2 regions of the Shewanella sp. ECSMB14102 genome follow, and region 2 is predicted to be linked to the other one. Evidence: riboswitches for the same ligand, from Rfam matches in the RefSeq annotation. Region 2 holds a riboswitch; the other holds the start of a gene.
What was found. A riboswitch is a leader RNA that binds a small molecule or an ion and turns the genes downstream of it on or off. The one in region 2 is predicted to bind thiamine pyrophosphate.

Region 1 (4,426 bases), on a different contig from region 2:
TGATTCGGCATTGGAATTTATCTGCCAGCGCTGCTTGTCGAGCTGAGTAATGCTGAGTGGACGCTCCAGCTCATCAAAGGCTTGAATATCTATGATATTGCGACAAAAATCGCGAACCATGTAGCTGCCTGGGATCCAGGATGGCAACCAAAGTTCCTGTCTCGGGGCCGGAGCCTGAATGGTGATTTTGACCTCGAACAGGTGAGCGTGTGGATCTATGGGGCAAATCTGATAACTGATCATCTGATATCCGTATGAATCGTTGGCGAGTGCCGGGAGCCAAATTGGTTCATCTCCGGCTGAGCATGGCGACAATGCTGCCAAAAAAGCCAGGCCGCGGCAATTACTTGCCGAGTTTTAACAGGCTTGGGGGGCAAATCGCCGCGGCCGATTACATCTCTGGGCCGAATGGTATTATACTGCCAAGAACACAGTGATTTGGCCCTTGGGCCGAGTCTGAACCGATACACCGGAGAGTGGCAAAATGGCCGAAGAAACCATATTCAGCAAAATTATTCGCCGTGAAATACCCACGGACATACTGTATCAGGACGAGTTGGTGACTGCCTTTCGGGATATCAATCCCAAGGCTCCCACCCATGTGCTGATAGTGCCCAATCATCTGATCCCCACAGTCAATGACGCCAAGGCTTCCGACGAGCAGGCCATAGGCCGTATGGTGACAGTGGCCGCCAAGTTGGCCGCCGAAGCCGGGATCGCTAAGGATGGCTATCGTTTAATCATTAATTGTAATGAGCATGGCGGCCAGGAAGTGTTCCACATCCACATGCATCTGCTTGGCGGTAAAGCCTTGGGGCCTATGGTGAGTTCAGCGTCATGAAAGTCAATCCGGAGTTTTTCCCGCTGACGACCCTGGCGAGCCGTTTTGTCAACCAGTTGGCCCAGTGTCGTCGCCTCGGGCTCAAGGTGCATGAGGGCAGTGAACACCATGTACTGATAGAGTTGCCTTACAGCACTGAGCTGGTGGGTTACCCTGAAACCGGAGTTATCCATGGTGGGGTTATCACCACTTTGATGGATACTGCCAGTGGCTGCGCCGTGGTTTGTGCCATCAAGGACAAATACGGTTCGCTGGAGATCTCGCCGACTCTGGATCTGCGGGTCGACTATATGAAGCCCGCCGAGCCCCACAAGCCGGTGTATGGTTTTGCCGAGTGTTATAAGTTGTCATCCAGCGTCGCGTTTACCCGGGCCATCGCCTATCAGGACAGCATAGACGACCCCATCGCCCATGCGGTTGGCTCCTTTATGCGGATAAGCCCTGAAATGATTGGGGACACTTTCCGTAAGGCACTGATGGGTGAGGAGACGAAATGACAGATCCCAAGGCATCCCTGGATGTAAAAAGCATAGTTGCCAAAGTGACAGAAACCAATGATTTCAGTCATTTACTTGAGCATGTTCCCTACGCCCGCTTTATTGGCATGTTGGTAGAACGGTTTGGCGATGAGCTGGTATTTCGCTTGCCGGCCAAAGATGACAACATAGGTAACCCGGTACTGCCGGCCATTCATGGCGGCGTGATAGCCGGGTTTATGGAGATGTCGGCCATCATCCAGCTTATGGTGTTTATGCAAACCAGTAAGGTGCCTAAGGTGGTTGATTTTTCCATCGACTACTTACGTGCCGGTTATCATAAGGATAGTTTCGCCGAGTGCCGAATAACCCGTCAGGGACGGCGAGTGGCCAATGTCAATATCGACTGCTGGCAAACCAACCGCAAGCAGCTGATTGCAACCGCCCGGGCACACTTTTTGATTGATTGAGAATAAGGGATTGGCAGATGAAAAAAGTCTTGGTAATAGCAGCAACCCTGCTGGCTCTGGCAGGCTGCGCCAACCATACGGCCGGGGTGTATGCCAGCTCGACCGGTGAAAGTCGCATCGACAACAGCAGCTTTGCCCGCTCGGTGAGTGTGGGTGATCTTATGGCCAGAGGTGAGGGCGGTTTGCTCAGAGGTACTGCCACCATCAGCAGCAAAGTCGCTACCGATATGCGTGTTCAGTACAAATTCACCTGGTATGACGCCAGCGGTTATACCCTGGATGATGAAGGTGTGTCCTGGAAGTCGGTCAAACTACATGGCAAACAGCAGTTGCAGGTGAGCGCCGTGGCGCCGAATCCGACTGCCAGTCGTTTTGAGATCTATGTGCGCGAGGCCTTTTCAAACTAAAAGTTGCAACCTCGGCACCACTGCCGCCCGAACCATTATTCCAGTTGATGCTCAACGAATGGGACTAATGGAGTGGGCGGTTTTTTATCCCCTCAGATACAATTTGGCAACCTGGCTCACTTTTGTTGGTAACTCGTGTATACTGGCCCTCGCCAAGGGGTGTTTACCGCATTGCGGTTGACTGAGATGTCGTATGACGAACCCTTAGAACCTGATCCGGCTAGTACCGGCGTAGGAATGGGCCACAATTCGTGCACTTTCAACTCGCTTTCTTATTGCCGGATCTCAAACTGTGAATATTTGAGGTCCTATGTCCAAGTTTACCGTACCTACTCTGCTCGCCAGTACCATTCAGATGCTGCTGTGGGCACCCGTTCATGCCGCCGATAATCCCGGCGTTGAAAAGCAAGATGAGCAACAAGCCATGGAAGTGATAGTCGTCAGCGGCGACTTTCGTGGCCTGACGCTGGAGAAGATGCCCTCCAGCGTGACTGTTATCGATGAGCAGCGCATTGAAGATCAAGGCGCCGAGCATTTCGAAGATATGCTGGGTAACGTAGCCAACTTCAACTGGTCAGGTGCCAGCTCCCGGCCAAGATACTTCCAGATCCGCGGGGTCGGTGAGCAGGAGCAATACCAGGGAGCGCCCAACTCCTCTGTGGGCTTTATTATCGATGATATCGATCTCTCCGGGCTGGGCAGCGTTTCCAGCCTGTACGATCTGCAGCAGTTTGAAGTGCTGCGCGGCCCTCAGGGCACCCGCTATGGTGCCAATGCCCTGGCCGGTCTTATCTATCTCAAGAGCAATGATCCCACAGACGTATTCGAGCACGGCGCCGAAGTCTCGCTCGGTAATGATAATCTGCAAACCTTCAGCGGCTTCAGTTCCGGCCCAGTGACAGATTCCGGCAAGCTGCTCTATCGTGTGGCGCTGCAGCAACACAAGCAGAGCGGTTATCGCGACAACCTGTATCTGGGCCGTGACGATACCAATGAGCGTGATGAATTCAGCGGCCGTATCAAGCTGCGCTGGTACGCCACCGACAAGTTGCAGGCAGACTTCACTCTACTGCACGCCGATTTTGACAATGGTTATGATGCCTGGACTCTGGACAATAACGGCTTCGATACCATTACCGATGCGCCGGGCGTCGACAAACAGCGCACCACGGGTTCCAGCCTCAAGCTGAGTTATACCGGCTTTGAGGCTTTTGAGCTGGTGTCCCTGTCAAGCTATGCCGCCACAGATCATCACCACGGTTACGACGGTGACTGGGCCAACCCGGATTACTGGGCCGGAAAAGAGTGCGGCGGCGCACCCTGTGAGTACGATTACACCTGGGATAAGCGTGGCGAGCGGCGCACTCTGTCACAGGAGTTCAGATTCAGCTCCAACGAGGCCGGGCGGATTTTCGGCGGCAGCACCGACTGGCTGGCCGGGCTCTATTTTATGGATCTCGATGAGGACAATGATCTCTACTCTGAATACAACGGCGGGCCGGATGAAGTGCTGACTTCCCGCTACAGCGCCAGTAACTATGCGGTGTTTGCCCAGTTGGACTCAGATCTGGGGGCGGGCTACAGCCTGTCTATCGGTGCTCGTATCGAGCGACGTGAGAGTGACTACAGCGACAGCAATGGTGATGCCTTTAGCCCATCGGAAAACATGTGGGGCGGCCATATCGCCCTATCCAAGGCGCTGGCTGAACACCATGAAGCCTATGTTCGGATAGCCAGAGGCTACAAGGCCGGTGGTTTTAATATGACGCTGCCCCAGGAGCTGGCCGACAAGAAAGAGTTCGATACCGAAATCCTCTACAACTATGAACTGGGGCTGAAATCCAGCTGGGCCGATGGCTTGCTGGATACTCGTCTGGCACTGTTCTTTATGGACAGGGAAGATCAGCAGGTAGCGGCCTCGCTGCAGGATCCTGTCGACCCCCAGCGCTTTATTCTGTTCACCGAAAACGCCGGCAGCTCCAATAACTATGGCGCCGAGCTGGAAGCCAACTGGTATCCCACAGATTCACTGCAGTTCTACACCAGCCTTGGGTATCTGCAGACAGAATATGGTGATTACCTGTATCAGGATAAATATGGCAACCCTGTGGATCTCAGCGGCCGGGAACTGGCCCACTCGCCGAGATGGACCTATAGTCTCGGCATGACCTGGCGCAATGACATGGGCTGGTTTGCCAACCTCAACAGCAGTGGCAAGAGTGCGTTCTACTA
Region 2 (4,426 bases):
TAAGAGCTCCGGCCTAGCTGCACTAGAGTTGGCACAGCAAGCCGGAAGCCGTCTCTCTATGGCGGCGCTGAGTTAAGCCTATTCGCCTGCGTTAGATCACCGTCAGATAAACACACAGGAAATGGCAAACGGCGCCGCCCAATACAAATAGATGCCAGATGGCATGATTGAAAGGGATCGCCTTGGTGGCGTAGAAGATCACCCCCAAGCTGTAGCTCAGGCCTCCGGCCAACAGCAAGTTGAACCCGGCAGTTGACAGGTTATCGATAAGCTCAGGCAACACGGCGACGCAGAGCCAGCCCATAGCCAAATACAATATCAGGCTCAGCGCCTTGAATCTGTGAATAAAGCAGCTCTTGAACACTATTCCCCCCAGTGCCAATAACCAGATGGCTATCAGCACCCATTCTTCCTGGGCATCGGCCAAAGTAATTAACATCAGCGGGGTATAGGTTCCGGCGATTAACAGATAGATGGCGCAGTGATCCAGCATCTTGAGGCGCCGCTTCCACACTGGCTGAGGAATGCTGTGATACAGGGTCGAGCAGAGAAACAGCAGGATAATACTGCTGCCATAGATGGTTACACCTGTTAACTGAATGGCATCCAGCGAATGCCAGCTCTTGAGCAACATCAGCACCAACCCCAGAATGCCGGCAATCACCCCCAAACCATGGCTGACGGCATTGGCTATCTCTTCATTCAGACTATATCCAGCTGAAAATTGGCTATTAAATTGAGATGCAGTGACTGAAGCTTTACTGTTGGGCATGATTGACTCTTCTGGTTCGACCTCATTGAAAGTGAGTCTAACAGCGCTATGGCACTCTGGCTAGATAAAAGTGTACACCTGTTCGCTGAGATTGATTTGTTCTTTAAACCGTATCATCTGCATTTTTTGCAAACGTCTAATACTGCACCTTAACAACTCGTTGCCCGGCTTCCAAGTCGCTTTTTACAGTTAATTTGTTCAGTGGATTCCGTCAGCCTTAGTTGACAAAGGTTTTACCTGTTTTGTTTGAAGCCATCGATTTGAGTTTGTAGCGTAAATTGCTTTTCAAACAAGGGAATGAACTTTTTACCGAGGGTTTTCTCTAACACTGAGTTTACATTTGGCGAAAGATAAATCAGCGGCTTATGCCTCCACATTCAGATAAATTGATTGCCAGCCGAGACGAAAGCCCGGCGACAATGGCAAGCTTGAGCTTCAGCATTCCGGGTAGGGATGCTGCCTTTGAGCTTGATCTGGATGAAATCCTTAACACAGGTTCCTGCCAACCAAGCCATTTTCAAATACATTCGATTGACCCTTTCTTTGACCAATCGCTTTTTAGTCAACAGCTTGGGGTTCAACCCCAATGCCTGGCGCAAGTTGGCATGGCTAAAAAAGCAGAGCAGGGGGATGCTGAGGCAAAGGGCAACGCCTTCAGTAGTTGGACCGTGGCGGGAGCCGCGCACTTAGTGCTATTGCTGGGGTTATCCTGGTTTTGGCAGCAAGCAGAATGGCGAAGAGTGGTGACAGAGCCTGCCACACCCAAGGTGCTGCAATCCTATCTTTATTTCAGTCAGCCCAGCCCAAAACCGTTAACGCCAGTGCCGGAAGCCTTGGCCGAAGAAGCAATAACCCAGCCCAAGGAAGCGATAGAGGTTAAAAAAGCTGACTCAAGCAAGCGTTCTGAGCCACAAAAAAACGAGCAACAAAACACTGAGCCACAAAAGCAGGCCGCCGAAGAGCCGCTGCAAGAGACTGAACAAGTGGCTGTGCAAGAAACTGTTCAAGAAGCTGTTCAAGAAGCTGAGCAAAACCCTCGGAAAGACAGAGTTAAAAACCTGAATGAGCAAAGCGTCCCCAAGATTCGGGATCAAAGCGTTAAACCTATTGGTAGCGTCATTGAAGAAACGAAAAATGCAGCCGTACCTGCGCCAGAGCGAGCAAATGACTTTAAATCGCAGCCGGCAGAGCAAGCTCAGCTGGACTTCAGTTCAAACGCATTAAAGTCTGCCCGAAAAGTATTGCAACACTCTCAACAGCAGGCGCTGCAGCAGCTATCACAGCAATATGCGGATAAGGCTACGGGACGCAAGAGCCTCAGTGAAATGGATGGGGAGATGGAGGTGCTTTGGGTCAATGACGCCGATGATTTCAATAAAGTGGCCAGTCTGGATCTGCCGCTCGACCCTAACCGTATCGTCAAGGATGGTGATACCTGCTATCGGGTCGTCAAGGTGCCGACTCCGCTCAATCCCTACGCCGAAAACTTGGGGTTTCCATTTAAGTGCGGTCAGACAGAGATGGAAAAAGCACTCAAGGAGGCGGTGGCCAGCCGTCTAAAGCGGCTTGGTAAGTGAGTTTTGCAATCAATTTATTTGATTGGAAATAGATTGGTTTCCAGATTTTTGTAAATATTTGCATTAACTTCAAATAATTAACTTGTGATTTTAATGGATTAAATCCTGCGGCGAGTTTTGCTGTCGGGCTTGTTTCCCGCTTCCGCTTGTGCTTATACTCGGCAGTAATCTTGTCGGAGTGCCCTCTGGGCTGAGACCGTTTATTCGGGATCCGTTGAACCTGATCAGGCTAGCACCTGCGAAGGAAACAAGCATTCAGCTGCAGCATTACCGCAGCCACTGCGAGCAAAAATCTATGCCAAAGGCTTTAAAGAGCCGAGGCGATATCTGGCTTCTCCAGCGGACATTGAACTGACCTGAAACCACGAGGTCAGTCTGCCAACACCGCCGGAGGAGGACTCCAAATCAAGGAGTTTAATCAGTCAGCTTGCGCCGCTTATTATTCAACTCTCCTGACAAGCAATTTCATTTTCCAAAAGAGTGAGCTTGCTTATGTCAAATCGTCAATCCAATCGTCGTCAAACCCGAGAGGCCGCCCAGGCTTTTATCGATAACCTTAAACCCTTGCAGCATCCCAATTCACAGAAGCTGTTTGTTCAGGGCTCCCGGGCCGATATTCAGGTTGCCATGCGCCAAATCAGGCAGACAGACACCCGAATACCAACCCAAGATGGCAGCGCGCAATTTGAACCCAATCCCGTTGTACGTGTTTATGATTGTGCCGGCCCTTATTCAGATCCCAACGCGGCTATCAATGTGCGCCAGGGCCTGGATAAACTGCGCCAGGGCTGGATCTTAGAGCGTGATGATACGCAAGAGCTGACCGAGGTCAGTTCCAGTTTTACCCAGCAGCGACTGGCGGATGAAGGGCTGGATCATTTGAGATTCGACGCTTTGCCCAAACCGCGCCGGGCCAAGCCGGGTAAGCGGGTGACCCAATTGCATTACGCCCGCGCCGGCATTATCACTCCTGAAATGGAATATATCGCCATTCGTGAGAATATGGCCCGGGCCAATGAAGCGCTTGCCAAAGATCCGCAACTGGCCCGCAAGGCCAAAGGAGAAGCCTTTGGCGCTATAGTTGCCACGCCGATAACCCCTGAGTTCGTTCGCAGCGAAGTGGCCCGTGGCCGCGCCATTATTCCCGCCAACATCAACCATCCGGAAGCCGAGCCTATGATTATCGGCCGTAACTTTTTGGTGAAGGTTAACGCCAATATCGGCAATTCGGCGGTGACCTCTTCCATCGAGGAAGAGGTGGAAAAACTGGTGTGGGCCACCCGTTGGGGCGCCGATACGGTGATGGATCTGTCCACCGGCCGTTATATCCACGAAACCCGCGAATGGATAGTGCGTAACTCGCCGGTGCCCATAGGTACCGTGCCCATCTATCAGGCGCTGGAAAAGGTCAACGGCATTGCCGAAGATCTCAGTTGGGAAGTGTTTCGCGACACCCTGATAGAGCAGGCCGAACAAGGAGTGGATTACTTCACCATTCATGCCGGGGTCTTGCTGCGCTATGTGCCCATGACGGCCAATCGGGTGACCGGCATGGTATCCCGCGGCGGCTCCATTATGGCCAAGTGGTGCCTGAGCCATCATAAGGAAAACTTCCTCTACAGCCATTTCCGCGACATCTGTGAGCTTTGCGCCGCCTATGATGTGTCACTGTCGCTCGGTGACGGCATGCGCCCCGGCTCGATTGCCGATGCCAACGACGAGGCTCAGTTTGCCGAGCTGGAAACCTTGGGTGAGCTGGTGAAAATCGCCTGGGAGTACGATGTGCAGACCATAATCGAAGGACCGGGCCATATTCCTATGCAGCTGATCAAGGAGAATATGGACAAGCAGCTTGAGTACTGTGATGAGGCGCCTTTCTACACCTTGGGGCCCCAGACCACGGATATTGCGCCCGGCTATGATCATTTCACCTCTGGCATAGGCGCGGCGATGATTGCCTGGTACGGCTGTGCCATGCTCTGTTATGTGACCCCCAAGGAGCATCTGGGCTTGCCTAACAAGGAAGACGTTAAACAAGGGCTTATTGCATACAAAATTGCGGCGCATGCCGCCGATG

Region 1: linked by a shared signal. The riboswitch ahead of RC73_RS00180 (TonB-dependent receptor) and the one ahead of thiC (phosphomethylpyrimidine synthase ThiC) in region 2 are both predicted to bind thiamine pyrophosphate.

What each region holds. Positions count from the first base shown of each region.
Region 1 covers NZ_JWGX01000002.1:24,593-29,018, forward strand. The annotation lists gene RC73_RS00155 (M61 family metallopeptidase) at 1-243, opposite strand, end outside; gene hinT (purine nucleoside phosphoramidase) at 485-841, shown strand; gene RC73_RS00165 (PaaI family thioesterase) at 838-1,338, shown strand; gene RC73_RS00170 (PaaI family thioesterase) at 1,335-1,787, shown strand; gene RC73_RS00175 (YcfL family protein) at 1,805-2,194, shown strand; TPP riboswitch at 2,340-2,449, shown strand; gene RC73_RS00180 (TonB-dependent receptor) at 2,505-4,426, shown strand, end outside.
Region 2 covers NZ_JWGX01000042.1:10,517-14,942, reverse strand. The annotation lists gene RC73_RS20150 (DTW domain-containing protein) at 1-17, shown strand, start outside; gene trhA (PAQR family membrane homeostasis protein TrhA) at 92-772, opposite strand; gene RC73_RS19915 (hypothetical protein) at 1,192-2,349, shown strand; TPP riboswitch at 2,514-2,613, shown strand; gene thiC (phosphomethylpyrimidine synthase ThiC) at 2,842-4,426, shown strand, end outside.